4 regions of the Georgenia sp. X1117 genome follow, and region 3 is predicted to be linked to each of the others. Evidence: riboswitches for the same ligand, from Rfam matches in the RefSeq annotation. Region 3 holds a riboswitch; each other region holds the start of a gene.
What was found. Region 3 has a riboswitch for thiamine pyrophosphate ahead of AC3D3D_RS06510 (YkoF family thiamine/hydroxymethylpyrimidine-binding protein). Riboswitches for the same ligand answer to the same signal wherever they lie in the genome.
Positions count from the first base shown of each region.

Region 1: it holds a riboswitch for thiamine pyrophosphate, as region 3 does, so the genes downstream of both, thiM (hydroxyethylthiazole kinase) here and AC3D3D_RS06510 (YkoF family thiamine/hydroxymethylpyrimidine-binding protein) in region 3, are expected to answer to the same signal.
Region 2: it holds a riboswitch for thiamine pyrophosphate, as region 3 does, so the genes downstream of both, thiM (hydroxyethylthiazole kinase) here and AC3D3D_RS06510 (YkoF family thiamine/hydroxymethylpyrimidine-binding protein) in region 3, are expected to answer to the same signal.
Region 4: it holds a riboswitch for thiamine pyrophosphate, as region 3 does, so the genes downstream of both, AC3D3D_RS10010 (thiamine ABC transporter substrate-binding protein) here and AC3D3D_RS06510 (YkoF family thiamine/hydroxymethylpyrimidine-binding protein) in region 3, are expected to answer to the same signal.

Region 1 covers NZ_JBYMUV010000002.1:61,434-69,127, forward strand. Annotated here, with positions in the region: gene AC3D3D_RS15360 (DUF4118 domain-containing protein) at 1-48, opposite strand, end outside; gene kdpC (potassium-transporting ATPase subunit KdpC) at 51-665, opposite strand; gene kdpB (potassium-transporting ATPase subunit KdpB) at 685-2,874, opposite strand; gene kdpA (potassium-transporting ATPase subunit KdpA) at 2,877-4,547, opposite strand; gene AC3D3D_RS15380 (potassium-transporting ATPase subunit F) at 4,547-4,636, opposite strand; gene AC3D3D_RS15385 (hypothetical protein) at 4,633-4,791, opposite strand; TPP riboswitch at 5,440-5,536, shown strand; gene thiM (hydroxyethylthiazole kinase) at 5,528-6,355, shown strand; gene thiE (thiamine phosphate synthase) at 6,352-6,999, shown strand; gene thiD (bifunctional hydroxymethylpyrimidine kinase/phosphomethylpyrimidine kinase) at 6,996-7,694, shown strand, end outside.
Region 2 covers NZ_JBYMUV010000002.1:6,499-14,192, reverse strand. Annotated here, with positions in the region: gene AC3D3D_RS15155 (TenA family protein) at 1-499, opposite strand, end outside; gene thiD (bifunctional hydroxymethylpyrimidine kinase/phosphomethylpyrimidine kinase) at 496-1,341, opposite strand; gene thiE (thiamine phosphate synthase) at 1,338-1,985, opposite strand; gene thiM (hydroxyethylthiazole kinase) at 1,982-2,809, opposite strand; TPP riboswitch at 2,801-2,897, opposite strand; gene AC3D3D_RS15135 (hypothetical protein) at 3,546-3,704, shown strand; gene AC3D3D_RS15130 (potassium-transporting ATPase subunit F) at 3,701-3,790, shown strand; gene kdpA (potassium-transporting ATPase subunit KdpA) at 3,790-5,460, shown strand; gene kdpB (potassium-transporting ATPase subunit KdpB) at 5,463-7,652, shown strand; gene kdpC (potassium-transporting ATPase subunit KdpC) at 7,672-7,694, shown strand, end outside.
Region 3 covers NZ_CM173492.1:1,430,400-1,438,093, reverse strand. Annotated here, with positions in the region: gene AC3D3D_RS06520 (ABC transporter ATP-binding protein) at 1-1,568, opposite strand, end outside; gene AC3D3D_RS06515 (ECF transporter S component) at 1,565-2,164, opposite strand; gene AC3D3D_RS06510 (YkoF family thiamine/hydroxymethylpyrimidine-binding protein) at 2,161-2,865, opposite strand; TPP riboswitch at 2,913-3,020, opposite strand; gene AC3D3D_RS06505 (homocysteine S-methyltransferase family protein) at 3,117-4,166, opposite strand; gene AC3D3D_RS06500 (DNA-3-methyladenine glycosylase I) at 4,268-4,945, opposite strand; gene AC3D3D_RS06495 (aldehyde dehydrogenase family protein) at 5,041-6,492, shown strand; gene AC3D3D_RS06490 (dolichyl-phosphate-mannose--protein mannosyltransferase) at 6,547-7,694, opposite strand, start outside.
Region 4 covers NZ_CM173492.1:2,172,351-2,180,044, forward strand. Annotated here, with positions in the region: gene AC3D3D_RS09980 (Na(+)/H(+) antiporter subunit C) at 1-668, shown strand, start outside; gene AC3D3D_RS09985 (Na+/H+ antiporter subunit D) at 665-2,266, shown strand; gene AC3D3D_RS09990 (Na+/H+ antiporter subunit E) at 2,263-3,033, shown strand; gene AC3D3D_RS09995 (MrpF/PhaF family protein) at 3,033-3,419, shown strand; gene mnhG (monovalent cation/H(+) antiporter subunit G) at 3,416-3,796, shown strand; gene AC3D3D_RS10005 (DUF4235 domain-containing protein) at 3,879-4,154, shown strand; TPP riboswitch at 4,183-4,288, shown strand; gene AC3D3D_RS10010 (thiamine ABC transporter substrate-binding protein) at 4,345-5,535, shown strand; gene AC3D3D_RS10015 (ABC transporter permease) at 5,532-7,298, shown strand; gene AC3D3D_RS10020 (ABC transporter ATP-binding protein) at 7,292-7,694, shown strand, end outside.

The DNA.
Region 1 (7,694 bases), on a different replicon from region 3:
GCCGGGAGCGGCTCCCAGCAGCACCCGGAGCCGCCCCCGTGCCGTCATCGTCAGTCCTCCAGTTCGTCCAGGGCCAGGTTGAGCGCGGCGACGTTCACCGTCGGATCACCGAGGTAGCCGAGATCGCGACCCTCGGTGTATTCAGCCACGAGGTCCTCCACCCGGTCCAGCGACAGGCCTCGCGCCTCGGCGACCCGAGCGGTCTGGAGGGCGGCGTACTCAGGACTGATGTGGGGGTCGAGGCCCGAGCTCGATGCCGTCAGGGCGTCGGCGGGGACCTCCTTCGGGGCCACGTCGTTGAACTCGGCGATCTCGGCGCGACGCTCGGTGATCGCGGCGATCAGCTCGGGGTTCTCCGGTCCGTGGTTGGTGCCGGAGGAGGAGCGGCCGTCGTAGCCGTCGCCGGCCGCGGAGGGACGCGGCTGGAAGTACTCCGGCAGCGGCTCCCCGTCCTGGTCGAGGAAGGACTGGCCGATCAGGGTCGAGCCCACGATCTGTCCGTCGCCGTCGCGCAGGGGCGACCCGTCGGCACGGGCGGGCAGCAGCAGCTGTCCGATGCCGGTGATGAGCAGGGTATAGCCCAGGCCCAGCACGAGCGTGCACAGGAGCAGGGTCCGCACGGCGACGGCGGTGGTCCGCAGGGTGCTGCGGAGGGTGGTGTTCACGGGAGGGTCCTCTCGGAGGTCAGAAGCCGGGGATCAGCCGGACGAGCAGGTCGATGAGCCAGATGCCCGCGAAGGGCGTCACGATCCCGCCGAGGCCGTAGATCGCGAGGTTGCGGCCGAGGATCTTCGAGGCGATCATCGGGCGGTAGGCGACGCCCCGCAGGGCCAGCGGCACCAGGGCGATGATCACGATCGCGTTGAAGATCACCGCGGACAGGACCGCCGAGGCGGGTGAGCTGAGCCCCATGATGTTCAACGCGGACAGGCCGGGGAAGACGCCCATGAAGATCGCGGGGATGATCGCGAAGTACTTCGCGATGTCGTTGGCGATCGAGAAGGTGGTCAGTGCGCCGCGTGTGATGAGCAGCTGTTTCCCGATCGCGACGATGTCGATGAGCTTGGTCGGGTCGGAGTCGAGGTCGACCATGTTCCCGGCCTCCTTCGCGGCGGAGGTGCCAGTGTTCATCGCGACGCCGACGTCGGCCTGGGCGAGCGCCGGGGCGTCGTTCGTGCCGTCACCGGTCATCGCGACGAGCCGCCCGCCCTCCTGCTCCGCGCGGATGTATTCGAGCTTCTGCTCGGGGGTGGCCTCGGCGAGGAAGTCGTCGACCCCTGCCTCCTTCGCGATCGCCGCGGCGGTCAGAGGGTTGTCGCCGGTGACCATCACGGTGCGGATGCCCATGGCGCGCAGCTCGGCGAACCGCGCGGTGAGACCGTCCTTGACGACGTCCTTGAGGTGGATGACGCCGAGGACGGCTCCGTCCCCGTCCCCGGTGAGGCAGGCGACAACCAGGGGGGTGCCGCCCGAGGACGAGATGCGCTCGACGTGCTCCTCGAGGGTCGCCCGGTCGGAGGCCGAGGGCACGACGCCCTCGGTCTCGAGCCAGGCGAGGATCGCAGAGCCCGCGCCCTTGCGGAGGCGGGTGCCGTCGGGCAGGTCCAGGCCCGACATGCGGGTCTGGGCGGTGAACGGCACGACCTCCCCCCGCGGCGCGGTGCCGACGTCGACGCCGCGCTCCCGTGCGAGCTCGAGGACTGAGCTGCCCTCGGGCGTGGGGTCGGCGAGGGAGGACAGCGCGGCCGCCTCCACGAGCTCGTGCATCCCGGCGTCGCCGACGCGGACGAAGTCCGTCGCCCGTCGGTTGCCGTAGGTGATGGTGCCGGTCTTGTCCAGCAGCAGGGTGGTCACGTCGCCCGCCGCCTCCACCGCGCGCCCGGACATCGCCAGCACGTTGCGCTGGACGAGCCGGTCCATCCCGGCGATCCCGATCGCGGACAGCAGGGCGCCGATGGTGGTGGGAATCAGGCAGACCAGCAGCGCCACGAGCACCGTGATCGAGGCCGGGCTCGCCGGGTAGGAGGCGATGGGGTTCAGTGTGATCGCGACCGCGAGGAACACGATGGACAGCGAGGCCAGCAGGATGTTTAGGGCGATCTCGTTGGGGGTGCGCTGCCGGGCGGCCCCCTCGACCAGCGAGATCATCCGGTCCACGAAGGTCTGGCCTGGCGTCGAGGTGATGCGCACGACGATCCGGTCGGACAGCACTCGGGTGCCGCCGGTGACGGCGGAGCGGTCGCCGCCGGACTCGCGCACGACGGGCGCGGATTCGCCGGTGATCGCGGACTCGTCGATGCTCGCGATGCCCTGGATGATGTCGCCGTCGCCGGGGACGAGATCGCCCGCGGTGACCACCACGATGTCGTGCCGGGCGAGGTCCGCCGAGGAGATCTCCTCGGTCGGCACGGTCTCCGCGCCGGGGTCGGCCGTAGCGTCGTACCCGTCGACGAGGCGCGCCAGGGTGCTGGTGCGGGTGCGGCGCAGGGTCGCGGCCTGGGCCTTGCCGCGCCCCTCGGCGACGGACTCGGCGAGGTTCGCGAAGAGCACGGTGATCCACAGCCAGCCGGCGATCGCCGCGGAGAACGTCGCCGGCACCGCAGTGCCGCCGGACGGGGCCGGGCCGTCGCCGATCAGCTCGACGACGGTCATCACGCTGGTCAATAGAGCACCGACCCACACGATCAGCATGACGGGGTTGCGCCACTGGGCGCGGGGGGTCATCCTGCGCAGCGCGCCTGGCAGGGCGGCGCGGAGCTGCGCGAGGGTGAGGGTGCGGCGCGGCGCAGGGGGCTGCGCCGGCGACGACGTGGGCGTCGGCGCGGAGGACGGGTCGGAGTGTTCGGAGTGGATGGTCTTGTCGATGGTCGGCATGGTCACTGCAGCCCTTCAGCGAGCGGTCCCAGGGTGAGGACGGGGAAGAAGACGAGTGCGGTCACGAGCAGCGCCGTGCCGACGGTGAGGCCCACGAACAGCGGGCGGTGGGTGGGCAGGGTGCCGGAGGTCGCCGGGATCCGGTCCTGCGCGGCGAACGAGCCGGCCAGGGCAAGGACCAGGGCGATCGGGAGAAACCTGCCCAGCAGCATCGCCACGCCGATCGCGGTGGTCAGCCACGGCGTGCTGGCGGTCAGCCCCGCGAAGGCGGAGCCGTTGTTGTTCGCGCCCGAGGCAAAGGCATAGAGCACCTCGGACAGGCCGTGCGAGCCGGTGTTGGTCAGCGAGACGTTCTCGATGCTGTGGCGCAGCGGAGGAACCGCGAAGCTGAGGGCGACACCGCCGAGCACCAGCAGCGGCATGACCAGGATGTAGAGGCTTGCGAGCTTCATCTCCCTGGGGCCGATCTTCTTCCCGAGGTACTCGGGGGTGCGACCGACGAGGAGGCCCGCCACGAACACGGCGATGATCGCGATGACGAGCATGCCGTACAGCCCGGCGCCCACGCCGCCGGGGGCGATCTCGCCCAGGAGCATGTTCACCATCGGGACCATTCCGCCCAGCGCCGTGTACGAGTCGTGCATCGAGTTCACGGAGCCGGTCGAGGTGAGGGTGGTGGTCGCCGCGTAGAGCACGGACTGGGGCAGGCCGAAGCGGGTCTCCTTACCCTCCATCGCGGCGCCGGCGAGTTCAGGGGCGGTGCCCTGCCCGGCGAACTCGAAGGCGGCCAGTACGGACACCGAGGCGAGGTACAGGGTCCCCATCGTCGCGGCGATCGCGTAGCCCTGACGGTGATCGCCGACCATCGTCCCGAAGGTCCGCGGAAGGGAGAAGGGGATCAGCAGGATAAGGAAGACCTGGAACAGGCTGGTCCAGCCGGTCGGGTTCTCGAAGGGGTGGGAGGCGTTGGCGTTGTAGAAGCCGCCGCCGTTGGTGCCGATCTCCTTGATCGCCTCCTGCGACGCGACCGGACCGCCCGGGAGTGTCTGGGTGCCGCCCGCGACGGTCGTGACGTCCACGTAGCCCTGGAAGTTCTGCACCACGCCGCCTGCGATCAGCACGACGGCGCTGAGGATCGATACCGGCAGCAACACCAGGAAGGTGCCACGCAGCAGATCGACCCAGAAGTTCCCGATCGTTCCCGTGCGGCGCCGGGCCAGGCCTCGCACCAGCGCGACCGCGACGGCGATGCCGGTGGCGGCCGAGACGAAGTTCTGGACCGCGAGACCGGCGAACTGGACCGTGTAGGAGAGGTCCTCGCCGGAGTACGCCTGCCAGTTGGTGTTCGTCACGAAGGAGATCGCGGTGTTGAACGCGACCCCCGAATCGATCGACTCATTGCCCAGGGAGTAGGGCAACAGCTCCTGGAGCCGCAGGAGACCGAACAGCGCGAGGACGCCCACCAGGGAGAACAGCAGCACGGACCGCAGGTAGGCGGGCCAGGACTGCTCGCGGGAGGAGTCGACGCCGAGGACGGCGAACACGCGCGTCTCCCAGCGCGAGGAGACTGGGGCGGTGAAGACCCAGGCCATGTAGTCGCCCATCGGGCGGTACACGACCGCGAGAGCGGCGACGAGTGTGAGGACGCTCGCGACGAGGTAGAGCCAGTCCATCAGAAACGCTCCGGTGCAAGCAGGGCGATGAACAGGTACACGATCGCGGCGAGACCGAGGAGGAGGGCGAGGATCTCGAGTACGATCACAGCTTCTCCACCGCCCGCGCGATGAGGGCGACGACCGCGAATAGGGCGATCACGCCGACCACGGAGAGGACGTCGAGCACAGCAGGACTCCGTTCTGAGTAGGGGCGGCCGCCGTCCGGCGGTCGCACGCCGAGGTGCGGCGCGATACCGAGCACACACCGTTCACGGCGGCGGGACAGGCGTCCTCACGGAATCCATACGGCTCTCGAGCCGATCCTCATGGACTGCTTACGCCAGTCGTCCCCCGGCTGGGGCTCAGGTCACCGACAGCACTCGGTGCGACACCACACTGGGCTCCCACACACCGGAATCTGCAAAACCGTCACCATTCGCTGTGGGGACGCTAGATAGGGCCTCCAACACAACTCGCAGCGTTCCACGCCACACACTGCCGACGGCCTACCTAGTCGCGTTGCGGAAACCTACAGCTTTACGAGACACACAGCCGAGCGGCGAAGGGATCGTCTCGAGCTGGGTCGATACCGAGCGGCGGTGTCTCGTGAAGTCGTCGCACCGTGTTGCGTCTCAGATCTTCCAGAGCAGCGAGTTTGTGAGGCATCATGTGGTGATGAGGCTTCTGGGGTATGTCAGGTTCCGAAGTCCACTGCACGATCGTCCGAAGTCGACTGCACATTCAAAGGTTGCGCAGCCGTTGTCTGGTGAGGCGCCATGGTGAGGGCTGCGGCGGCCAAGGAACGCGCGTCGGGCACTGGTGACAGCACGCCCGGACGGTCCGAGGCGCGACCCTTTTGCGGTCGCTGAAGCGAGGGCACGGTGCGGGGAACGGTGCGGATGTTAGGCTGGTGAATGACGCGGGGTGCCGTGCTGGTACGGCTGAGATCACACCCGTTGAACCTGATCTAGTTCGTACTAGCGAAGGGAACGTCGCCGATGTCGGCACCTTCTTCCGTCCCTACTGTCCCACTCGATGCTGCCGCTGTGGGCGAGGCCTTGGCCGCGATGCGCGGGCATGCCCCGCTGGTGCAGTGCCTGACCAACGTCGTCGTCGCTCAGTGGACAGCGAACGTCCTGCTCGCGGTCGGCGCCAGTCCGTCGATGGTGGATAACCCGGAGGAAGCCGGGCCGTTCGCCGCCGTCGCCGACGGGGTCCTGGTCAACCTCGGCACGCCCCAAGAGGCGACGGTGGCTGCGATGCACGGCGCGGTCAGTGCCGCCGCGGCGGCCGGCACCCCGTGGGTGCTCGACCCGGTCGGGGTGGGTGGGCTCGCCTGGCGCACCCGGGTTGCCGTCGACCTGCTCGCCCACGCCTCCCCGGCACTCGTCCGTGGCAACCCCTCAGAGATTCTCGCTTTGGCCGGTGGGGGCAGCGGTGGGCGGGGCCCGGAGAGCGTCGACGCCGCCGAGGACGCCCTCGACGCCGGCCGGGCGCTGGCCCGGGAGCACGGCACCATCGTCGCGGTCTCCGGGGAGGTCGACCACCTCACCGACGGCACCCGGCTGGTGCGGGTGGACAACGGCCATCGATGGTTGACCCAGGTCACTGGCGGTGGGTGCGCGCTGGGCGCGCTCATGGCTGCCTTCGCCGCCACCACCGACGACCCGCTCCTGGCCGCCACGGCCGCGACCGCGACATACACCGTGGCCGCCGAGGTCGCGGCCGAGCGTGCCGCCGGGCCGGGGAGCTTCGCCGTCGCGCTGCTCGACTCTCTCGCCACCCTCAACCCGCAGAAGTTGACCGAGAAGGTGGTGCTCCGGTGACCCGCCGACCGGTGAACCTCAGCCTCTACCTGGTCACCGACACCGGTTTGTGCGGCCCACGGGGCGTGCCCGCGACCGTGCAGGCTGCGGTCACGGGCGGGGTCAGCGTGGTGCAGTTGCGTGACCCGGGCGCCACCGACGCCGACTTCGTCGCCCTCGGCGTGGCGGTCCGCGAGGTGCTGGCGGGGACCGGGGTGCCGCTGATTATCGATGACCGGGTCCACCTCGTTCAGGACATCGGCGCCGACGGCGTCCACGTCGGTCAGCGCGACATGCCGCCTGCTCAGGCCCGGCAGTTGCTCGGGCCGGACGCCATGGTCGGGCTGTCGGTCAGCACGATCGAGCAGGTTCGCACAGCACGCGGGCTCGGTGACGGCGTCTTGGACTACCTCGGCGTTGGACCGGTGTGGCCGACGGCGACCAAGCCTGACCACGGCACTCCGATCGGCCCGGGCGGGGTGGCTGCGGTGGCCGCCGCGAGCCCGTGGCCGGTCGTCGCCATCGGCGGCATCACCACGAAACGCACCGGCATGCTGCGCCACAGCGGCGCCGCCGGCGTGGTGGTCGTCTCGACGGTGTGCGCCGCGGAGGAACCAGCCGTGGCGGCCGCGAGCCTGCGGGCCGCGTGGGACGGGCAACCGTGAACCCCCGCCCACCGATCGCGCTGACGATCGCCGGCTCCGATCCCTCCGGCGGGGCCGGTATTCAAGGCGACCTCAAGACCTTCTCCGCACTGGGTGCCTACGGCACCGCGGTGCTCACCTCACTGACCGCCCAGTCCACCCAGGGAGTCACCGGTGTCCACGTCGTCCCCGCGGACTTCGTCCGCGCCCAGCTGGACACCCTCGTAGACGACGTGGCGGTTGACGCCGCCAAGATCGGGATGCTCGCCTCCGCGGCCACCATCGAGACCGTCCTCGCCTTCCTCGACAAGCGCTCCGACGCGGTGCCGGTTGTGGTCCTCGACCCCGTCATGGTGTCCACCGCCGGTTCCCGGCTGCTGGCCGAGGACGCCGTCGAGCCGATGCGCCAACTCCTGCCGTACGTCTCCCTCATCACGCCGAACGTCCCCGAGGCCGCCGTGCTGCTCGACGCCGACCCCGCCGAAGACCTCGACACCATGCGCGCCCAGGCCATCGCGCTCCGGGAGCTGGGCGCCGCGCGGGTGCTGGTCAAGGGGGGCCACCTCGGCGGCGACGCACACGCCACCGACCTGTGGCTCGACGACGCGGGCGAGCAGCTGCTGACCGGCCCGCGGGTAGCCACGGTCAACACCCACGGCACCGGGTGCGCCCTGTCCTCCGCGATCGCCGCACTCGCCCCGCGCACCGGGTCCCTG
Region 2 (7,694 bases), on a different replicon from region 3:
GCGTGCTCAGGTCACCGACGGCGGCCTTCAAACGGGTGCCGACGTCGTCGTAGACCCAGAAGCACGGCAGGATGCCGGCCGCGAGGACCGGGTAGTTTCCGGCTGTCGCGAGGCTCAGCAGGTAGGAGGTGTAGGCAACCGTGGTCGGTGAGGGCTCGGCGGCGGTGAGGTCGGTGACGTGGGTGGCGTGCAGCTGCCGCTCGACCTCGACCACCTCCCGCGCGGCCTGCGCCCAGAATGCCATTTCCTCCGACGCCTGGGCCTGAGCGGCGGCCGCGGCCAGGACCCGGCCGTAGTCGGCCAGGTAGAGCGCGTCCTGGGCGAGGTAGTGCCGGAACGTCTCTTCCGCCAGGGTCGCGTCGCTCAGCTGGTGCAACAAGGGCAGCGCGTCGATCGCCTCGCGGACCCTGGCCGTGCGATGCCACGCCACGGTGCTGAACACGCCAGTGTCGTCGTGGTCGCGAATCGTCTCGGGCATGGAGGTGTGTGGGCTGGTCATCGGTCGCTGTCCTTCCAGTCGTTCTCGTCTTTCCAGATGTCGTGGCAGTGGTGCACGGGGCCGGGTCCGTGGCCGATGTGGAGCGCGTCGGCGGCCCGCAGGGTGCCGGTGAGCCAAGTCTTGGCCTGGCGGGTGGCCTCTAGCAGGGACCCGGTGCGCGGGGCGAGTGCGGCGATCGCGGAGGACAGGGCGCACCCGGTGCCGTGGGTGTTGACCGTGGCTACCCGCGGGCCGGTCAGCAGCTGCTCGCCCGCGTCGTCGAGCCACAGGTCGGTGGCGTGTGCGTCGCCGCCGAGGTGGCCCCCCTTGACCAGCACCCGCGCGGCGCCCAGCTCCCGGAGCGCGATGGCCTGGGCGCGCATGGTGTCGAGGTCTTCGGCGGGGTCGGCGTCGAGCAGCACGGCGGCCTCGGGGACGTTCGGCGTGATGAGGGAGACGTACGGCAGGAGTTGGCGCATCGGCTCGACGGCGTCCTCGGCCAGCAGCCGGGAACCGGCGGTGGACACCATGACGGGGTCGAGGACCACAACCGGCACCGCGTCGGAGCGCTTGTCGAGGAAGGCGAGGACGGTCTCGATGGTGGCCGCGGAGGCGAGCATCCCGATCTTGGCGGCGTCAACCGCCACGTCGTCTACGAGGGTGTCCAGCTGGGCGCGGACGAAGTCCGCGGGGACGACGTGGACACCGGTGACTCCCTGGGTGGACTGGGCGGTCAGTGAGGTGAGCACCGCGGTGCCGTAGGCACCCAGTGCGGAGAAGGTCTTGAGGTCGCCTTGAATACCGGCCCCGCCGGAGGGATCGGAGCCGGCGATCGTCAGCGCGATCGGTGGGCGGGGGTTCACGGTTGCCCGTCCCACGCGGCCCGCAGGCTCGCGGCCGCCACGGCTGGTTCCTCCGCGGCGCACACCGTCGAGACGACCACCACGCCGGCGGCGCCGCTGTGGCGCAGCATGCCGGTGCGTTTCGTGGTGATGCCGCCGATGGCGACGACCGGCCACGGGCTCGCGGCGGCCACCGCAGCCACCCCGCCCGGGCCGATCGGAGTGCCGTGGTCAGGCTTGGTCGCCGTCGGCCACACCGGTCCAACGCCGAGGTAGTCCAAGACGCCGTCACCGAGCCCGCGTGCTGTGCGAACCTGCTCGATCGTGCTGACCGACAGCCCGACCATGGCGTCCGGCCCGAGCAACTGCCGGGCCTGAGCAGGCGGCATGTCGCGCTGACCGACGTGGACGCCGTCGGCGCCGATGTCCTGAACGAGGTGGACCCGGTCATCGATAATCAGCGGCACCCCGGTCCCCGCCAGCACCTCGCGGACCGCCACGCCGAGGGCGACGAAGTCGGCGTCGGTGGCGCCCGGGTCACGCAACTGCACCACGCTGACCCCGCCCGTGACCGCAGCCTGCACGGTCGCGGGCACGCCCCGTGGGCCGCACAAACCGGTGTCGGTGACCAGGTAGAGGCTGAGGTTCACCGGTCGGCGGGTCACCGGAGCACCACCTTCTCGGTCAACTTCTGCGGGTTGAGGGTGGCGAGAGAGTCGAGCAGCGCGACGGCGAAGCTCCCCGGCCCGGCGGCACGCTCGGCCGCGACCTCGGCGGCCACGGTGTATGTCGCGGTCGCGGCCGTGGCGGCCAGGAGCGGGTCGTCGGTGGTGGCGGCGAAGGCAGCCATGAGCGCGCCCAGCGCGCACCCACCGCCAGTGACCTGGGTCAACCATCGATGGCCGTTGTCCACCCGCACCAGCCGGGTGCCGTCGGTGAGGTGGTCGACCTCCCCGGAGACCGCGACGATGGTGCCGTGCTCCCGGGCCAGCGCCCGGCCGGCGTCGAGGGCGTCCTCGGCGGCGTCGACGCTCTCCGGGCCCCGCCCACCGCTGCCCCCACCGGCCAAAGCGAGAATCTCTGAGGGGTTGCCACGGACGAGTGCCGGGGAGGCGTGGGCGAGCAGGTCGACGGCAACCCGGGTGCGCCAGGCGAGCCCACCCACCCCGACCGGGTCGAGCACCCACGGGGTGCCGGCCGCCGCGGCGGCACTGACCGCGCCGTGCATCGCAGCCACCGTCGCCTCTTGGGGCGTGCCGAGGTTGACCAGGACCCCGTCGGCGACGGCGGCGAACGGCCCGGCTTCCTCCGGGTTATCCACCATCGACGGACTGGCGCCGACCGCGAGCAGGACGTTCGCTGTCCACTGAGCGACGACGACGTTGGTCAGGCACTGCACCAGCGGGGCATGCCCGCGCATCGCGGCCAAGGCCTCGCCCACAGCGGCAGCATCGAGTGGGACAGTAGGGACGGAAGAAGGTGCCGACATCGGCGACGTTCCCTTCGCTAGTACGAACTAGATCAGGTTCAACGGGTGTGATCTCAGCCGTACCAGCACGGCACCCCGCGTCATTCACCAGCCTAACATCCGCACCGTTCCCCGCACCGTGCCCTCGCTTCAGCGACCGCAAAAGGGTCGCGCCTCGGACCGTCCGGGCGTGCTGTCACCAGTGCCCGACGCGCGTTCCTTGGCCGCCGCAGCCCTCACCATGGCGCCTCACCAGACAACGGCTGCGCAACCTTTGAATGTGCAGTCGACTTCGGACGATCGTGCAGTGGACTTCGGAACCTGACATACCCCAGAAGCCTCATCACCACATGATGCCTCACAAACTCGCTGCTCTGGAAGATCTGAGACGCAACACGGTGCGACGACTTCACGAGACACCGCCGCTCGGTATCGACCCAGCTCGAGACGATCCCTTCGCCGCTCGGCTGTGTGTCTCGTAAAGCTGTAGGTTTCCGCAACGCGACTAGGTAGGCCGTCGGCAGTGTGTGGCGTGGAACGCTGCGAGTTGTGTTGGAGGCCCTATCTAGCGTCCCCACAGCGAATGGTGACGGTTTTGCAGATTCCGGTGTGTGGGAGCCCAGTGTGGTGTCGCACCGAGTGCTGTCGGTGACCTGAGCCCCAGCCGGGGGACGACTGGCGTAAGCAGTCCATGAGGATCGGCTCGAGAGCCGTATGGATTCCGTGAGGACGCCTGTCCCGCCGCCGTGAACGGTGTGTGCTCGGTATCGCGCCGCACCTCGGCGTGCGACCGCCGGACGGCGGCCGCCCCTACTCAGAACGGAGTCCTGCTGTGCTCGACGTCCTCTCCGTGGTCGGCGTGATCGCCCTATTCGCGGTCGTCGCCCTCATCGCGCGGGCGGTGGAGAAGCTGTGATCGTACTCGAGATCCTCGCCCTCCTCCTCGGTCTCGCCGCGATCGTGTACCTGTTCATCGCCCTGCTTGCACCGGAGCGTTTCTGATGGACTGGCTCTACCTCGTCGCGAGCGTCCTCACACTCGTCGCCGCTCTCGCGGTCGTGTACCGCCCGATGGGCGACTACATGGCCTGGGTCTTCACCGCCCCAGTCTCCTCGCGCTGGGAGACGCGCGTGTTCGCCGTCCTCGGCGTCGACTCCTCCCGCGAGCAGTCCTGGCCCGCCTACCTGCGGTCCGTGCTGCTGTTCTCCCTGGTGGGCGTCCTCGCGCTGTTCGGTCTCCTGCGGCTCCAGGAGCTGTTGCCCTACTCCCTGGGCAATGAGTCGATCGATTCGGGGGTCGCGTTCAACACCGCGATCTCCTTCGTGACGAACACCAACTGGCAGGCGTACTCCGGCGAGGACCTCTCCTACACGGTCCAGTTCGCCGGTCTCGCGGTCCAGAACTTCGTCTCGGCCGCCACCGGCATCGCCGTCGCGGTCGCGCTGGTGCGAGGCCTGGCCCGGCGCCGCACGGGAACGATCGGGAACTTCTGGGTCGATCTGCTGCGTGGCACCTTCCTGGTGTTGCTGCCGGTATCGATCCTCAGCGCCGTCGTGCTGATCGCAGGCGGCGTGGTGCAGAACTTCCAGGGCTACGTGGACGTCACGACCGTCGCGGGCGGCACCCAGACACTCCCGGGCGGTCCGGTCGCGTCGCAGGAGGCGATCAAGGAGATCGGCACCAACGGCGGCGGCTTCTACAACGCCAACGCCTCCCACCCCTTCGAGAACCCGACCGGCTGGACCAGCCTGTTCCAGGTCTTCCTTATCCTGCTGATCCCCTTCTCCCTTCCGCGGACCTTCGGGACGATGGTCGGCGATCACCGTCAGGGCTACGCGATCGCCGCGACGATGGGGACCCTGTACCTCGCCTCGGTGTCCGTACTGGCCGCCTTCGAGTTCGCCGGGCAGGGCACCGCCCCTGAACTCGCCGGCGCCGCGATGGAGGGTAAGGAGACCCGCTTCGGCCTGCCCCAGTCCGTGCTCTACGCGGCGACCACCACCCTCACCTCGACCGGCTCCGTGAACTCGATGCACGACTCGTACACGGCGCTGGGCGGAATGGTCCCGATGGTGAACATGCTCCTGGGCGAGATCGCCCCCGGCGGCGTGGGCGCCGGGCTGTACGGCATGCTCGTCATCGCGATCATCGCCGTGTTCGTGGCGGGCCTCCTCGTCGGTCGCACCCCCGAGTACCTCGGGAAGAAGATCGGCCCCAGGGAGATGAAGCTCGCAAGCCTCTACATCCTGGTCATGCCGCTGCTGGTGCTCGGCGGTGTCGCCCTCAGCTTCGCGGTTCCTCCGCTGCGCCACAGCATCGAGAACGTCTCGCTGACCAACACCGGCTCGCACGGCCTGTCCGAGGTGCTCTATGCCTTTGCCTCGGGCGCGAACAACAACGGCTCCGCCTTCGCGGGGCTGACCGCCAGCACGCCGTGGCTGACCACCGCGATCGGCGTGGCGATGCTGCTGGGCAGGTTTCTCCCGATCGCCCTGGTCCTTGCCCTGGCCGGCTCGTTCGCCGCGCAGGACCGGATCCCGGCGACCTCCGGCACCCTGCCCACCCACCGCCCGCTGTTCGTGGGCCTCACCGTCGGCACGGCGCTGCTCGTGACCGCACTCGTCTTCTTCCCCGTCCTCACCCTGGGACCGCTCGCTGAAGGGCTGCAGTGACCATGCCGACCATCGACAAGACCATCCACTCCGAACACTCCGACCCGTCCTCCGCGCCGACGCCCACGTCGTCGCCGGCGCAGCCCCCTGCGCCGCGCCGCACCCTCACCCTCGCGCAGCTCCGCGCCGCCCTGCCAGGCGCGCTGCGCAGGATGACCCCCCGCGCCCAGTGGCGCAACCCCGTCATGCTGATCGTGTGGGTCGGTGCTCTATTGACCAGCGTGATGACCGTCGTCGAGCTGATCGGCGACGGCCCGGCCCCGTCCGGCGGCACTGCGGTGCCGGCGACGTTCTCCGCGGCGATCGCCGGCTGGCTGTGGATCACCGTGCTCTTCGCGAACCTCGCCGAGTCCGTCGCCGAGGGGCGCGGCAAGGCCCAGGCCGCGACCCTGCGCCGCACCCGCACCAGCACCCTGGCGCGCCTCGTCGACGGGTACGACGCTACGGCCGACCCCGGCGCGGAGACCGTGCCGACCGAGGAGATCTCCTCGGCGGACCTCGCCCGGCACGACATCGTGGTGGTCACCGCGGGCGATCTCGTCCCCGGCGACGGCGACATCATCCAGGGCATCGCGAGCATCGACGAGTCCGCGATCACCGGCGAATCCGCGCCCGTCGTGCGCGAGTCCGGCGGCGACCGCTCCGCCGTCACCGGCGGCACCCGAGTGCTGTCCGACCGGATCGTCGTGCGCATCACCTCGACGCCAGGCCAGACCTTCGTGGACCGGATGATCTCGCTGGTCGAGGGGGCCGCCCGGCAGCGCACCCCCAACGAGATCGCCCTAAACATCCTGCTGGCCTCGCTGTCCATCGTGTTCCTCGCGGTCGCGATCACACTGAACCCCATCGCCTCCTACCCGGCGAGCCCGGCCTCGATCACGGTGCTCGTGGCGCTGCTGGTCTGCCTGATTCCCACCACCATCGGCGCCCTGCTGTCCGCGATCGGGATCGCCGGGATGGACCGGCTCGTCCAGCGCAACGTGCTGGCGATGTCCGGGCGCGCGGTGGAGGCGGCGGGCGACGTGACCACCCTGCTGCTGGACAAGACCGGCACCATCACCTACGGCAACCGACGGGCGACGGACTTCGTCCGCGTCGGCGACGCCGGGATGCACGAGCTCGTGGAGGCGGCCGCGCTGTCCTCCCTCGCCGACCCCACGCCCGAGGGCAGCTCAGTCCTCGAGCTCGCACGGGAGCGCGGCGTCGACGTCGGCACCGCGCCGCGGGGGGAGGTCGTGCCGTTCACCGCCCAGACCCGCATGTCGGGCCTGGACCTGCCCGACGGCACCCGCCTCCGCAAGGGCGCGGGCTCTGCGATCCTCGCCTGGCTCGAGACCGAGGGCGTCGTGCCCTCGGCCTCCGACCGGGCGACCCTCGAGGAGCACGTCGAGCGCATCTCGTCCTCGGGCGGCACCCCCCTGGTTGTCGCCTGCCTCACCGGGGACGGGGACGGAGCCGTCCTCGGCGTCATCCACCTCAAGGACGTCGTCAAGGACGGTCTCACCGCGCGGTTCGCCGAGCTGCGCGCCATGGGCATCCGCACCGTGATGGTCACCGGCGACAACCCTCTGACCGCCGCGGCGATCGCGAAGGAGGCAGGGGTCGACGACTTCCTCGCCGAGGCCACCCCCGAGCAGAAGCTCGAATACATCCGCGCGGAGCAGGAGGGCGGGCGGCTCGTCGCGATGACCGGTGACGGCACGAACGACGCCCCGGCGCTCGCCCAGGCCGACGTCGGCGTCGCGATGAACACTGGCACCTCCGCCGCGAAGGAGGCCGGGAACATGGTCGACCTCGACTCCGACCCGACCAAGCTCATCGACATCGTCGCGATCGGGAAACAGCTGCTCATCACACGCGGCGCACTGACCACCTTCTCGATCGCCAACGACATCGCGAAGTACTTCGCGATCATCCCCGCGATCTTCATGGGCGTCTTCCCCGGCCTGTCCGCGTTGAACATCATGGGGCTCAGCTCACCCGCCTCGGCGGTCCTGTCCGCGGTGATCTTCAACGCGATCGTGATCATCGCCCTGGTGCCGCTGGCCCTGCGGGGCGTCGCCTACCGCCCGATGATCGCCTCGAAGATCCTCGGCCGCAACCTCGCGATCTACGGCCTCGGCGGGATCGTGACGCCCTTCGCGGGCATCTGGCTCATCGACCTGCTCGTCCGGCTGATCCCCGGCTTCTGACCTCCGAGAGGACCCTCCCGTGAACACCACCCTCCGCAGCAC
Region 3 (7,694 bases):
CGGCCACCGGCGAGCAGCACGACCCGGTCGGCGAGCGCCGCGACCGTGCGCAGGTCGTGGCTGGTGACCACGACCGCGCGGCCGGCGGCGGCCTCGTCGCGCAGCGCCCGGACGGTGGCGATCGTGTCCCCACGGTCGAGCCCGAGGGTGGGCTCGTCGGCCAGCAGCGTGGCCGGCTCGTGGACGAGCATCGCCGCCAGGCTCAGGCGCCGCTTCTCCCCGCCGGAGAGCCGGAACGGGTTCTGGTCGGCCAGGTGGTCCAGCCGGTGCCGCTCGAGCCGGTCGGCCACCGCGGCCGCGCTGTCCGGTCCGGTCCGGCCGTACCCGACCTCGTCGGCGACCGTGTGCGCGAGGAACTGGTGCTCGGCGTTCTGGAAGACGAGCCCGGCGGGCTCGCCGACGAGATCACCCGCCAGGGGGTCGAGCAGCCCGGCGAGCGTGAGCAGCAGGGTCGACTTGCCGACGCCGTTGGGGCCGAGCACCGCGACCACCTCGCCGCCGCGGAGCGCGAGGTCCACGCCCGCCAGCACCGGGTCGGGCGCTCCGCCGCGCAGCGGTGGCCGCCCGACGTCGAGGCCGCGCGCGGCGAGCACGACCGGGCCGGGCACAGCGGGTGACGGCGGCCGACCCACCTGGCCGTCGCCGGACGGGGCGAGCCCGGCCAGGAGGCGGGTGTTGCGAGGTTCGGCCAGTCCGCCCGGCGCGCCGGTGCCGGCGAGCAGCTCGGCCTCCAGCGGCAGCCAGCAGCCCGCCGCGACGAGGTCGGCCGCGTGCTCGTGGAGCACCTCGATGGTAGGCCCGACCGCGAGCACCCGTCCGTCGCGGCCGAGGGCGACCGCCCGCTCCGGGAGCCCGGCCAGGCCCGCGGGGCCGGCCCACTCGTCGAGCCGGTGCTCGACCAGCAGGACTGCCGGGTCGTGGCGGGCACGCGCCCGGTCGAGCGAGCCGCGCACCGCGGCGATCCCGGCCGGGTCGAGCATCGACGTCGGCTCGTCCAGCAGCAGCACGTCCGGGTCGGTGACGAGCGCGGCGGCCAGCGCCACGCGCTGCGACTCGCCCCCCGACAGGTCCGCGCTCGAGCGGTCGCGCAGGTGCGCGGCGCCGACGGCGTCCAGCGCCGCGTCGATCCGGCCGTCGATCTCATCCGGGTCGGTGCCGTGGTTCTCCAGCGGCAGCGCGAGTTCCTGGGCCACCCCGGGCAGGCACACCGCCGCAGAGGGGTCCTGCGCGACGACGCCGACGTACCGGGAACGGTCGACGACCGGGGAGTCGACGTCGGTGGCGCCCCGGACCGAGACCTCGCCCGTGACCTGCGCCGACACGGTGTGCGGCACGACGCCGGAGACCGCGTGCAGGAGCGTCGACTTCCCCGACCCCGAGGGTCCCAGGACCACCGCCTGCTCACCGGCGTCGAGGGACACGGACACACCGGACACCACCGGCTCGGACCTGCCCCGGAAGCGCACGGCGAGGTCGGCCACGCGCAGGGCCGCGACGGCGGTGGCCGCGCCGTCGGGGGACGGGGTGACCCCGACCGCGGGGGAGCCCGCCGGGCGGGCGCTCGTCACGAGGTCCCCGCCCGGCCGATGGCGAAGTTGTCGGTGACGCCGGTGCGCGCGAGGGCGTCGACGACGACCTTGGCGAGCAGGCCGCCCAGCACGATGCCGGACAGCGCCTGGATGACGAGCCGCAGGGCGAAGATGTCCTGGCCGTACCAGCCCGAGCGGAACGCCGAGTAGAAGAACACGAGCGTCGCGCCGAGCAGGCCGGCCAGGGCGAAGATCTCCCAGCCGTACCGCTTATACCGGGTGAGGAAGAACGGCAGCTCGCAGCCCACGCCCTGCAGCACGGCGGCGATGACGAGGAGCGGGCCGACCGGGGAGCCGAGGAACGCGAACTCGATGACGGCGGCGATGACCTCGGCCAGCACGCCGGCGCCGGGGCGCCGCACGATCGCCACCGCGATCGGCGCGACGATGAGCCAGCCGCCGAACAGCACGTGCTCGGACAGGTCGCCGGCCGGGCCCATGAGCAGGCGCAGCCCGCTCCAGGCCTGGACGAGCGCCCAGTAGACGAACCCGAAGACGGCGCCGAGGACCACCACGAGCACGAGGTCCTTCAGCGCCCACGGCCCCGGCCCGGTCCGGGCCTCGCGGGGGCTCATGCCCGCCCGCCCAGGCTGGGCGAGCCCACCGAGACGGTGAGGTGAGCGACGACGTGCGGCACGGCGGTGCCGACCTCGGCCCAGGCGTCGGACGCGGTGGTCAGGACGTCGGCGAGGTCCCCCTCGAGCAGGGTGGCGTAGTGCGCCGGCGAGGCGGCGGTGCCGCGGCGTCGCGCGCCCTCGATCGCCCCCATGATGTGGTCCATGTGCTCGCCGCCGCCCGAGGACCCGTCGAGGAGGGGGTAGAGGGACCACTGGGCCTGAGCGTCGATGCCGGTCCGCGCGAGGTCGACGGGGACCGGGCGGGGAGCCCGGGCCCCCGTCGGGAGGTCGCAGGTCACCTCGCCGGGGCAGCCGCGCGAGAGCAGGATGTGGGCGACGACGTGCCCGCCCCCGGAGCCCCGCGAGGCCGCGGCGACGAGGCCGGTCGCGTAGGCCACCAGGCGCTGCTCGGCGGGCTGCTCGCGGGCCCCGACCCAGGTGCTCACCGTGTCGGTCTCGGTGACAAGGCCGGCGGTGAGCCCCTGCTCCTCGACGTCGGCCAGGGCGCCGCCGATGACCTCGGCGAAGTCGTCGGTGTGCGGGTGGACGCTGAGCCGCATCCCGATGCCGAGCTCGGCGGGGGTGGGAGCGGGGGCGCCACGACCGGACGCGTCCGGGGCGGTCGGGTGGTCGCGCGGTTCGGTCTGCTGGGTGTGCACGGTGCCGTCCTCGGCCCGCGGGTGTCGTCGAGTCCCGCCGGCGCGGTGTGCCGACAGGCTCCCTGCTCCCTACGCCGGTACGAACCGGATCAGGTCAGCGGGTCTGCGGTCTCTCCGCACTCTCAGCGCCGGCAGGCGCTCCCCGGGGGTTGTGCCGACCGTAACCGGTGGGGCGACCGGCTGTCGACCGGTGTCCAGGACGGGCCGGGCCACCCCCGTCCGTCCTGGCCGTCCCGGCCCGCCGCCGCGGGTCAGGCGCGCGAGCCGAGCGCCGCGATGTGCTCGGGCAGCCGGTCGTGGCTGCCGTACATGAAGTGGTTCTCCATGCGCTCGGAGAAGCGGCTCGCCTCGGTGGTCCGGCCGACCGCCTCGGCGACCTGGCGGACGTGGATCGGGGCCGCGCCGCAGCACACGCCGAGGTAGTGCACGCCCAGGTCGTACGCCTCGCGGGCGAAGGCGCCGATCTCGTACCGGTTGGTGTACAGCGGGTCCAGGCCGGTGGGGAAGGCGCGGCCGTGGGGGACCGGGGTGGCGGCGTCGACGTCGGAGAGGTTGAAGAACGTCGGCTCCGCGGCGGTGGTGCGGTAGGGGATCGGCAGCGCGCCGACGTGGCAGGACACCGCGGCGCGGATCTCCCGCAGCCACGGCAGCATGGTGGCCGGCCCGCGGAAACAGTTGAGCCCGACGACGTCGGCCCCGCCCTGCTCGAGACGCTGCGCGGTCTCGACGATCCCCACGCCGTCGGCCATCTCCTCCAGCGCCATCGGCGCGAGGGTGAGGACCACGGGCAGGCCCGAGGCGCGGGCGACCTCGAGGGCGGTCAGCGCCTCCCCGGCGTAGTAGAAGGTCTCCCCGACGATGAGGTCGGCGCCCTCCTCGACGGCCCAGCCGACCATCTCCTCGAACATCGCCCGCACCTCGCCCTGGCGGGCCGGGTCGGCGGGGTCCCAGATGTTGGAGTTGGAGATGTTGCCGGCCATGAGGTTGCCGGGCACGCCGTCGGCGACCTCCCGGGCGATCCGCAGCGCGGAGCGATTGAGCGGCTCGAGCAGGTCCTCCTTGCCGATGACCCGCATCTTCTCGCGGTGCCCGTTGTAGGTGAAGGCCTCGACGACGTCGGAGCCGGCGCGCTGGAAGTCGCGGTGCAGGGCGCGCAGGGCGTCCGGGTGCTCGAGGGCGACCTCGGGGACGAACTCGCCGGCGGTGAGGTAGCCGCGGCGCTCGAGCTCGAAAAGGAAGCCCTCGGCGCAGATCACCGGTCCGGCGTCGAGACGGTCGGTCAGGGTGGGCTGCTCGCTCATGTGCTGTTCCTCGGGGTCGGGGCGATGACCGCCGCAGTGAACCGCAGCCGCCCGCGTGCGCGCGCGTGCCCACCCCGGGTGCCCACCAGGTGGGACGGCCCTCAGCTCTCCCAGACCCCCGAGGAGCCACGCCGGTGGCTGCCCACGAGGTGAGTGTCCACGATCCCGACGGCCTCCATGAGGGCGAACATCGTCGTCGGGCCGACGTGGCGGAAGCCGGCCGCCTTGAGCGCCCGGGCCAGGGCGGCGGACTCCGGCGAGGTGGAGGGGACCTCGGCGGGAGTGCGCGGCGCCGGGGTCGCCTCCGGCCGGTGCGACCACACGAGCTCGGCCAGCCCGCCGCGGCCGCGCAGCTCGACGGTCGCGCGGGCGTTGTCGATCGTCGACTCGATCTTGCGCCGGTTCCGCACGATGGCGGCGTCGGCGAGCAGCCGTTCGACGTCGCCGTCGTCGAACGCGGCGACCGCGTCCACGTCGAACCCCGCGAACGCCGAGCGGAACGCCTCGCGCTTGCACAGGATCGTCACCCACGAGAGCCCCGACTGGAAGACCTCGAGGCTGAGCCGCTCGAACAGCCCGCGCTCGTCGCGCACCGGCATGCCCCACTCGGTGTCGTAGTACTCGCGCAGCAGCGGGTCGGTCGCCGCCCACGCCGGCCGCGCCAGCCCGTCCTCACCGACGACGACGCCGGGGATGTCCTGCGCCCCGCCCGCGTCGGGGGTAGGGCTCGGGCTCGTGTCCGGGCCCGTCCGTGGTTGCGCTGCGCTGGTGCTCGCCATGACCACATCCTCGCGCGGCACCGGCGCGGCCGCCGCCCTTCTCCACACTCCCCGGCCGCGCGCCGTCCGTCCACAGCCCCCGGTAGCGTCGATGCATGGCCGAGCAGCGACCCGCCGTCCCCGAGACCAGCGGCGCGGAGGTGGCCGACGCCGTCGCCCGCGTGCGCGCGACCTTCGAACGCGGACAGACCCTGCCGCGGGTGGGCCGGCGCGAGCACCTCGCCGACCTGCGCCGCATGCTCCTTGAGGGCGCCGACCAGCTCGTCGCCGCCCTCGAGGCCGACCTCGGGCGGCACGCCACCGAGTCCTGGCTCGTCGAGATCGGGTTCACCATCGGCGAGCTCGACCACGTCGTGCGCCACCTGCGGCGGTGGACCGCCCCGCGGCGGGTGGGGGTCCCGCTCGCGCTGGCCCCCGCCTCGGCGGCCGTCGTGCGTGAGCCGCTCGGCGTCGTCGGGGTGATCGCGCCGTGGAACTACCCGGTCCAGCTGCTGCTCGCCCCGCTGGTGGGGGCGCTCGCGGCCGGAAATGCGGTGGTGCTCAAGCCCAGCGAGGTGGCGCCGGCGACCTCGCTGGCGCTCGCCGACCTGGTCGGGAGGTATCTCGACCCCGACGTCGTGCAGGTCGTCCAGGGCGGGCCGGCCACGAGCGAGGCGCTGCTCGACCAGCGCCTCGACCACCTCTTCTACACGGGGGGCTCGCGGGTGGCGCGGATCGTCGCGGCCGCCGCGGCCCGCACCCTCACCCCGGTCACCCTCGAGCTGGGCGGGCGCAGCCCGGTGTGGGTCGACCCCGACGAGGACCTCGCCGCGGTGGCGGGCCGGCTCGCCTGGGCCAAGCTCGTCAACGCCGGCCAGACCTGCGTGGCCCCCAACCACGTGCTCACCACGCCGGAGGCGGTGGCCCCGCTCGCCCGGCACGTGGCCGCCGCTGTGCGGCGCATGTACGGGGTCGACCCGGCCGAGAGCCCCGACTACGGACGGCTCGTCTCGACCGCCCACCACGCGCGGGTGACCGCGCTGCTGGACGACTCGCTCGCCGCCGGGGCCGAGCTCGCCTCCGGGGGCGGCCGCGACGCGGAGGAGCGCTACCTCGAGCCCACGGTGCTCACCGGGGTGCGTCCCGAGCATCCGGTGATGGGGGAGGAGATCTTCGGGCCGGTCCTGCCGATCATGGCCGTCGACGGCCTGGAGGAGGCGATCGCGCTCACCCGGGCGGGGGAGCACCCGCTGGCGGCCTACGCCTTCACCGACAAGCGGTTGGACCGGACCCGGTTCGTGCGGGAGGTCCGCGCAGGCGGCATCTCCTTCGGCGCCCCGATGCTCCAGGTCTCCGCGCCGGACCTGCCCTTCGGCGGGGTGGGTGGCTCGGGCACCGGCGCGTACCACGGGGAGGCCTCGGTGCGGCGGTTCTCCCACGAGAAGTCGGTGCTGGCCAAGCCCATGCGGCCCGACACCCTTGCCCTGGCCTTCCCGCCCTACGGCGGCCGGGCCCGCGCGATGCTCAGGGCGATGTTCGGTGTGGGGCCGGGCGCCGGGCGAGGCTGAGGAGGGCCGGCTCGACGTCGCGACACCGCCCGGTTGACCGGTCCGGCGACCGGCTCAGCCGCCCCAGACGCGCATCTCCCAGGCGGCCTCGGAGAGGTTCCAGGCCGTCCACGCGGGGTAGTACCAGGCCGAGACCGCCACGACCGCGCCCAGCACGATCGCCAGCGTCACCCACGCCGAGCGCGTGATCCGCACGGCGCCGTCCTCCGAGACGAGCAGCGCGACCGTGCTCGGCCGCGCCCGGGCCGCGGGCCCGGCGTCGTCGCCCGGCACGCCGTGCTCGTCCACCCGCCAGGGCACGGGGCGCGCGAAGTGGCCGCGCAGCCGCCACCAGCGCTCGTCCTCGTCGGCGCGTTCGAGCCCGCGCGGCACCGGAGCGTCGGTCGGCGGCCGCAGGACCCCCAGCAGCCAACCCACCGCGTAGGTCAGCGCGAGCACCACGAAGGCGAGGAAGGCGATCGAGTAGAACTGGAAGATCGTCCGGTGGGAGTACAGCACCACCCAGGGCAGCCACATCGAGAGGTAGCCGGACAGGATCAGCCACGCCCGCCAGTCGCGCAGCCGCACCGCCCCGTAGAGCACCACCCCGAGGCCGACGACGGCGAGCCACCAGATGAGCGGGTTCCCGATCGAGCTCACGCCGGCGATGCAGTACTCGTCGCCGCACATGCCCAGGCCGGTGCGCTCCTCGCCGCCCGCGCGGTAGAACAGCGTCGGCCGCAGCTGGAGCAGCCACAGCATGGGGTGGCCCTGCGACTCGTGCGGGTTCACCAGGCCGGTGTGGAACTCCATCATCATCGCGTGGTAGTCCCACCAGGACACCAGGGAGTCCGGCAGCCAGCCGGGGTAGCCCGTCTCGAGCCCGGCGGCGCGCTGGTCCGCGGCCCACGTGCGGTGGAACCCGGACGGCGACGCGAACCACGACGCCCAGGAGGCCAGGTAGGTCACCAGCGCCACGGGGACCAGCGCGACGAAGGCCGGTGCGCCGCCGCGCCACACGCCGTCGGACAGCCACCGCCGCGAGCCGACCGCGCGGCGGGCGGCCGTGTCCCAGACGAAGACCATCAGCCCGAGCACCGCGATCGCGTACGCCCCCGACCACTTGACCCCGCAGGCGGCGCCGAGGACGACGCCGGCGGCCAGCAGCCACCACCGGAAGCCCACCGAGGGGGCGGGACCGGGCAGCAGGCCGTCGTCGGTGG
Region 4 (7,694 bases), 740 kb from region 3:
CGGTCCTCATCGGGACCGGCGTGTACCTCGTCCTCGAGCGCTCGCTCTCGCGCATCGTCATCGGCGCGAGCCTCATCACCCACGGCATCAACGTCCTCATCCTCGTGGCCGGCGGTCGCGCCGGGGACCCGCCGCTCATCGGCACCACCGATGCCGAGGACATGTCCGACCCCCTGCCGCAGGCGATGATCCTCACCGCCATCGTCATCAGCCTCGGCATCACCGCCTTCCTCCTGGCGCTGGCCTACCGCTCCTGGCAGCTCAACGGCCACGACGAGGTGCAGGACGACCTCGAGGACCGGCGCATCGCGCGCCGCGCCGCCCGCGACGAGCTCGACGCGCGCTCGACGGACGACTCCGGATCCACCCTCGAGCAGGAGGCCGCCACGACCTTCGACGAGACCGACACCGAGCACGGCTCGGGCCGGGCGAGCCACGCACCGCCGCCGCCGGGGTCGGCCGAGACCCGCGTCGGCGTGCGCGGCGTGCCCCGGGCGGCCGTGGGCGCCGAGCAGGTCGACCGGCCGGCGCGGACGGACGCGCGCGACGGGCGCGCAGGCGGCGATCGCGCGGACGACCGGGGCTCGCGCGACGGGCGCGGCGACGACCGGCGCTCGGGCGGCGACCGGCGCCGCGCCGGTGAGCACGACGGGGAGGCACGCTCATGAGCTGGCTCCTCGCCGTCCCGGTCATGCTGCCCATCCTCGGTGCGGGCGGCTCGCTCGTGCTCGCCCGCTTCCGTCGCGCGCAGGGCATCATCTCGGTGTCCGTGCTCAGCATCGTCCTGGCCGTGGCCATCGTGCTGCTGGTGGCCGTCGACTCCGGCCCGGTCGTGCTCAACATCGGCGGCTGGTCGGCGCCGGTGGGCATCGTCCTGGTTGCCGACCGGCTCTCCGCGCTCATGCTCGTGGTCTCGGTGGCGGTCACCCTGGCCGTCCTCGTGTACGCGTTGGCGCAGAATCTCGCCGACGGCGACGAGGGCGCGCCGGTGACGATCTTCCACCCGACCTTCCTCGTCCTGTCGGCCGGCGTGTCGAACGCCTTCCTCGCCGGGGACCTGTTCAACCTCTACGTCGGCTTCGAGATGCTGCTGGTGGCGAGCTTCGTGCTCATCACCCTGGGCGGCACGCGCGACCGGATCCGTTCGGGCACGGTCTACGTCATCGTCTCCCTGGTCTCCTCGCTGGTGTTCCTCGCCGGCATCGCCTTCGTCTACGCGGCCGCGGGCACGGTCAACATGGCCCAGCTCGCGCAGCGCCTGCCCGAGCTCGACCCCGGGGTGACCATCGTCCTCGAGGCGGTGCTGCTGGTCGCCTTCGGCATCAAGGCCGCCCTGTTCCCTCTGTCCGCCTGGCTGCCCGACTCCTACCCGACGGCGCCGGCGCCGGTGACCGCGGTCTTCGCGGGCCTGCTCACCAAGGTCGGCGTCTACGCGATCATCCGCTCCCAGATCACCCTCTTCGGCGACGACCGGCTCAGCCCCGTCCTCATGTGGGTGGCCCTGGCGGCGATGCTCATCGGCATCTTCGGCGCCGTCGCGCAGGCCGACCTCAAGCGACTGCTGTCCTTCACGCTCATCAGCCACATCGGCTACATGATCTGGGGCGTCGGCACGGCCACGACGGCGGGGCTGTCGGCCGCGATCTTCTACGTCGCCCACCACATCACCGTCCAGACCGGCCTGTTCCTCGTGGCCGGGCTCATCGAGCGGCGCGGCGGGACCACGTCGCTGGTCCGGCTCGGCTCGCTGGCCCGGCTCGCCCCCCTGCTGGCGGTGCTCTACCTCGTCCCGGCGCTCAACCTGGCCGGCATCCCGCCGTTCACCGGCTTCCTGGGGAAGGTCGGCCTCATGCAGGCCGCCGCCGAGGACGGCTCGTGGATGTCCTGGATGCTCGTCGCGGGTGGCCTGGTGACCTCGCTGCTCACCCTCTACGCCGTGGTCAAGGCGTGGAACATGGCCTTCTGGCAGGAGGCGCCCGAGGAGCTCCAGGGCACCCCCTCGCCGCGGACGATGACCGTCTCGGCGGGCGCCGTCGTCGCCCTGTCGCTGGCCATCTCGGTGGCGGCCGGCCCGATCGTGCGCTACGCGGACACCGCCGCACGCGACCTCATGCTGCGCACCCCCTACATCGCGGCCGTCCTGCCGGGCGGCGAGCGGGGCGACGGCATCTCCGACGAGGTCGCCGAGCAGGGCGAGGAGTCCGGCGACCTGCCCGTGGAGACCCCGAGCGAGGAGCCGTCGCTCGGAGAGGAGGGTGTCCCGTGACCGACCGCCACACCCCGGGCCGGGCCGGGGTGGAGACCGCCGCCGACCCGCGCACCAGCTCCGCGCGCCCGTCGGGCAGCCACCGGCCCGGCGCCCGCGCCGCCTGGGGCCGGCGCCGCCGCACGGCCGCCGCCCGACGGCGCCTGGCCCCGACGTCGTGGAAGCTCGTCATCGGGCTCACCGTGGTGTGGGTGCTGCTGTGGGGCGACCTCTCGCTGGGCAACCTCGTGGCCGGCTTCGCGCTGGCGCTGTTCGTCACGATCCTCATGCCGATGCCGCGGGCCACCGGACGCACCACCGTGCGGCCGCTGGCGGTCGTCGTGCTCGCCGCGGTGTTCGTCAAGGAGGTGCTCGTCGCCTCCTGGGACATCGTCACGCTGGTCGTGCGGGGGCGGGCGCCGCGCGGCGCCGTCATCCGCGTCCAGATGCGCTCGCACTCCGACCTCATCCTCACCGCCACCGGCGGCATGTGCTCGCTCGTGCCCGGCTCGCTGGTGGTCGAGGCCATGCGCAACTCCGGGATGCTCTACATGCACATCCTCGACGTCGACGTCGCCGGCGGTCTCGAGCAGGCGCACGCCGACGTGCTCGCCCAGGAGGAGCGCCTGCTGCGTGCCTTCGCCACCGACGACCAGCTGGTCGACGCCGGCTTCCGCCCCGGCTGGTCGCGCCGCGCCGGACGCCTGCCGGCCCCCTCGGTCGAGGGCGCCGCAGCCTCCGCGCCGGCCGAGGACCCGGCCGGGACGAGCACGGGAGGTGAGGCCTGATGGAGATCGTCGTCTACGTGTGCCTGGGCATCGTCGTGCTCGCGATCTTCGTCGCGCTGGCGCGGATGGAGCGCGGTCCCTCGACCCTCGACCGCGCGGTGGCCACCGACGTCGTCACCGCGTCCGTCGTGGCGCTCATCGCGCTGCTCATCGCCTGGACCGGGAGCGCGGCCTACGTGCCGATCCTCGTGGTGCTCACGCTGGTCGGCTTCCTCACCACGGTGACGATCGCGCGGTTCACCTCGGTGGAGCGGTCCGACGAGGCGCGCATCCTCACCAAGGAGGAGCTCGAGCAGGTGCTCGAGCGCGAGCGGGAGATGGACGACGACGACGCGCCGGTGCACGGTCCGGAGTCGCCGCGCGTGACGGGGGAGGAGCAGTCATGAGCTGGACGGCGGTGGCCTCGGTGCTCGGCGGTGTCTTCCTCGTGGCGGGTTCCCTGCTCGTCCTGGTCGCGGCGGTCGCGCTGGTCCGGTTCCCGGACCTGTTCGCGCGCATGCACGCTGCGGCCAAGCCCCAGGTGCTCGGCCTGTCCCTGCTGATGATCGGCGTGGCTCTCGAGGTGCGCGACTCCCGGATCGGGTGGACCCTGGTCCTCGTCGTCGCGTTCCAGTTCCTCACCGCACCGATCAGCGCGCACATGGCCGGGCGCGGCGGCTACCGCACCGGTCGCGTGGACCGGTCGGCGCTCGTGGCCGACGAGCTGGCGGAGGACATCGAGGCCGCCGGAGGGGACCACGCGTACAAGCAGACTGGGGCATGATCGTCCCAGCGGGAGCGCACGGCCGACCGTGCGGGACACCGACAACCCCCGGGACGCCCGTCCCGGACCACGGAGGGCAGAGATGGACATCGGCTGGAAGATCGTCAGCACCGGCGCCGGCGCGGTCGCGGGCATCGCCGCGAACAAGATCCTGCAGAAGGGCTGGGTCGCGGTGACCGGGCACGAGCCGCCGGAGGCCATCGACGGCGACGACTCGGTCTCGCTGGTCGAGATCGTCATCTTCTCCGCCGTCTCGGGCGCCGTCATCGGGCTCATCCGTCAGCTCGCCACGCGCCAGGCCGCGAAGTGGTACAAGCCCGCGGAGCTCGAGCTGGCCAAACTCACCGACGACGACTGAGGCCCCGCCTCGCCGGGGTAGCATGGCCGGCGAACGACAGGGGAGCGCCCACGTGGCGCTGAGAGTGCGGCACGCCGCAGACCCTCGAACCTGATCCGGTTAGCACCGGCGGAGGTAGTCGGGACTTCTCTCCGTCGTCGCGGCACCCGCCGCGACGACGAACCCTGCGCACCCACACGGGAGGCAGGCCATGCACAGCAGCATCACCGGTACGACCAGCAGCACCCGCACGACGACGATCACCGCCCGCGTCCGCCCGGCGCGGCTCCTCGGCGCCACCGCCCTGGCGCTGACCCTCGCCGGCTGCTCCCTCGGCGGCGGGGACAGCTCCGACGACCCGGCACCGGGGAGTGGCAGCGACGAGGCGGGCACGGAGAGCGGCAGCGGCGAGGCCGCGGGCGGCGGCTCCGGCAACGGGGGTTCCGGCAGCGGCGGCGAGGTCGCCCTGGTCACCCACGACTCCTTCAACATCCCCGAGGAGCTCGTCGCGCAGTTCGAGCAGGACACGGGCTACACGCTCGTCGTCACCGCGCCGGGCGACGCCGGCAGCGTCGTCAACGAGCTCCTGCTCTCCGCGGGCAGCCCGAGCGCCGACGTCGTCTACGGCATCGACAACGCCTACGCCACGCGCGCGATCGACGGCGGGGTGCTCGAGCCCTACATCTCGCCCGCGCTGCCGGACTCCGCGCAGGACCTCCTGCTCGAGGGCAGCGACGAGCTGACCCCGATCGACTTCGGCGACGTCTGCCTCAACGTCGACACCGCCTGGTTCGCCGAGGACGGCCGCCCCGCGCCGACGGACCTCGAGGACCTCGCCGACCCCGCCTACGCCGACCTCACCGTCGTCACCGACCCCAACACCTCCTCCCCGGGCATGGCCCTCCTGCTCGCGACCGTGGCCGAGTACGGCGAGGACGGGTTCGCCGGGTACTGGCAGCGCCTGGCGGACAACGGGGTGCGCGTCGTCGACTCCTGGTCGGACGCCTACTACGTGGACTTCACCGTGGTCGGCGGCGACCGACCCGTCGCCCTGTCCTACTCCTCCTCGCCGGCCGCCACCCTCACCGAGGACGGCTCCGCCTCGACCACCGCGGCGGTGATGGACACGTGCGTGCGGCAGGTGGAGTACGCGGGCGTGGTCGCGGGGGCGGCGAACCCCGAGGGGGCGCGCGCCGTCGTCGACTGGCTGCTCTCGGAGGAGGTCCAGGCCGCGCTGCCCGGGTCGATGTACATGTACCCCGTCGACGACGCCGCCGCGCTGCCCGAGGAGTGGGCCGAGTTCGCGCCGCCCGCCGAGGAGCCGCTCGGTGTCCCGGCCGCCGAGATCGAGGCGGGCCGGGAGGAGTGGCTGCGCGCCTGGGACGAGGCCGTCGCCGGGTGAGCCCGGCTCGGCGGGCCGCGCGCGCCCTCGCCGTCGGGGTGCCGGTCCTCTTCCTCGCGGCCTTCTTCCTCGCCCCGGTGGCGGTGCTCGTGGTGCACGGGCTGCTGCCCGGCGAGCGGATCCCCGGCATCCCCGCGGGCGACCCGTTCCTCGAGATCCTCGCGCGACCGTCGACGATCGAGGCGCTGGTGCGCACCGTGGTCCAGGCGCTCGCGGCCACGGCGTGCGCCGTGGTGCTGGGCGTGCCCGGTGCCTACGTGCTCTACCGGCGCACCTTCCCGGGGCGCCGCCTCGTGCGCGCGGTGGTGGCGGTGCCCTTCGTGCTGCCCACGGTGGTGGTGGGGGTGGCCTTCCGGGCGGTCCTCGCGCCCGCGGGGCTGCTCGGGCCGCTGGGCCTGGACCGCACGCCGTGGGCGCTGCTCGCCGCGCTGGTGTTCTTCAACTACTCGGTGGTCGTGCGCGTGGTGGGGCCGGCCTGGGCGGCGCTCGACCCGCGCACCGAGCAGGCCGCGCGCACCCTGGGTGCCTCGCCGTGGCGGACGCTGCGCACCGTCACCCTGCCGGCGCTGGCCCCCGCGATCGCCTCGGCGGCCGCCCTCGTGGCCCTGTTCTGCGCGACCTCCTACGGCATCGTGCGGAGCCTGGCGCCGCTCGGCTGGTCGACGGTGGAGACCGAGATCTGGCGGCAGGCCTCGCGCAACCTCGACCTGCGGGCCGCCGCCGTGCTCTCCCTCGTGCAGATCCTCGTGGTGGTCGCGGCGATGGTGCTGGCCGGGCGGCTGCGCTCGGCGCCGGCGCGGCTGCGGCCCCGCCCGCCCACGCCGCTGAGCCTGCGCGAGACGCGGACCCTGCCCGCGGTGCTCGTCACCGCCGCGGTGGTGCTCGGGCTGCTCGTGACGCCGATGCTCGGGCTGGTCGAACGGTCGCTGCGGGCGGCGGACGGGTCATGGACGCTCGACCACTTCCGGGCCCTGGCCACCGACGTCGGCGGGGCCCTGCCGCGCTCCGTGCTCGAGGCCACCGAGCTCTCGCTGCGGTCGGCGGTCGACGCCACCGTCGTCTCGCTCGTGGTCGGGCTGCTGGCCGCCCTCGTCGTCGCGGGGCGCCCGGGCGCGGAGCCGGTGACGAGTGGTGGTCGGGGAGGCGCCGCACGCCGTGCCCGAGGTGGTGTCGCCCGCCGCCCGTGGGGCGCCGCGACCGGCCGACCGCGGGGAGGCGCCCGCCGCTCGCGGGGCGGTGCCACCGGCTCGGTGCTCGACACCCTGGTCATGCTGCCGATCGGGGTCTCGGCGGTGACGGTCGGCTTCGGCTTCGTGCTGATGTCCGGGTGGCTGCCGTTCGACCTGCGCGGCTCGGCGCTGGCGGTCCCGGTCGTGCAGGCGGTGGTGGCCGTGCCCCTGGTGGTGCGCACGGTGGTGCCGGTGCTGCGGTCCGTCGCCGCCGGTGAGCGGGAGGCGGCCGCCACCCTCGGGGCGACGCCGTGGCGGGTGCTCGTGACGATCGACGGCCCGCACCTGCTGCGGGCCGGCGGCGTCGCCACGGGCTTCGCCTTCGCGGTGTCGATGGGCGAGTTCGGTGCGACGAGCTTCCTCGCGCGGTCGACGGACCCGACCCTGCCGGTCGCCGTCGTGCGGCTGCTCGGGCGACCGGGCGCGGAGACCCACGGGGCGGCGATGGCCGCGGCGGTGCTGCTCGCCGCGACGACGGCGACGATCATGGCGCTCGCGGAGCGGGCCCGGGCGGAAGGAGACGTCGGATGGTGACAGGAGCAGGGCGCGTGCCGGAGCCGGAACCGGCACGGGCGGCGGGCCTCGACGTCGAGCAGGTCTCGGTGGTCTACCCGAGCGGATTGCGGGCCGTGGACCGGGTGAGCCTCGACGTCGCTCCCGGTGAGGTGCTCGCCCTGGTGGGCGCCTCCGGGTCGGGGAAGTCCTCCCTGCTGCGGGCGGTCGCGGGCCTCGAGCCGCTCGACGGTGGGAGCGTGCGGATCGGTGGGGCGGACCTCGCCGGGGTCCCGGTGCACCGCCGGGGGGTCGGCCTGGTCTTCCAGGACGGCCAGCTCTTCGACCACCTCGACGTCGGCGGGAACATCGCCTACGGGCTGCGCTCGATCCCTGCGGCACGTCGTCCGGACCGGGCCGCCCGCGCCGCCCGGGTGG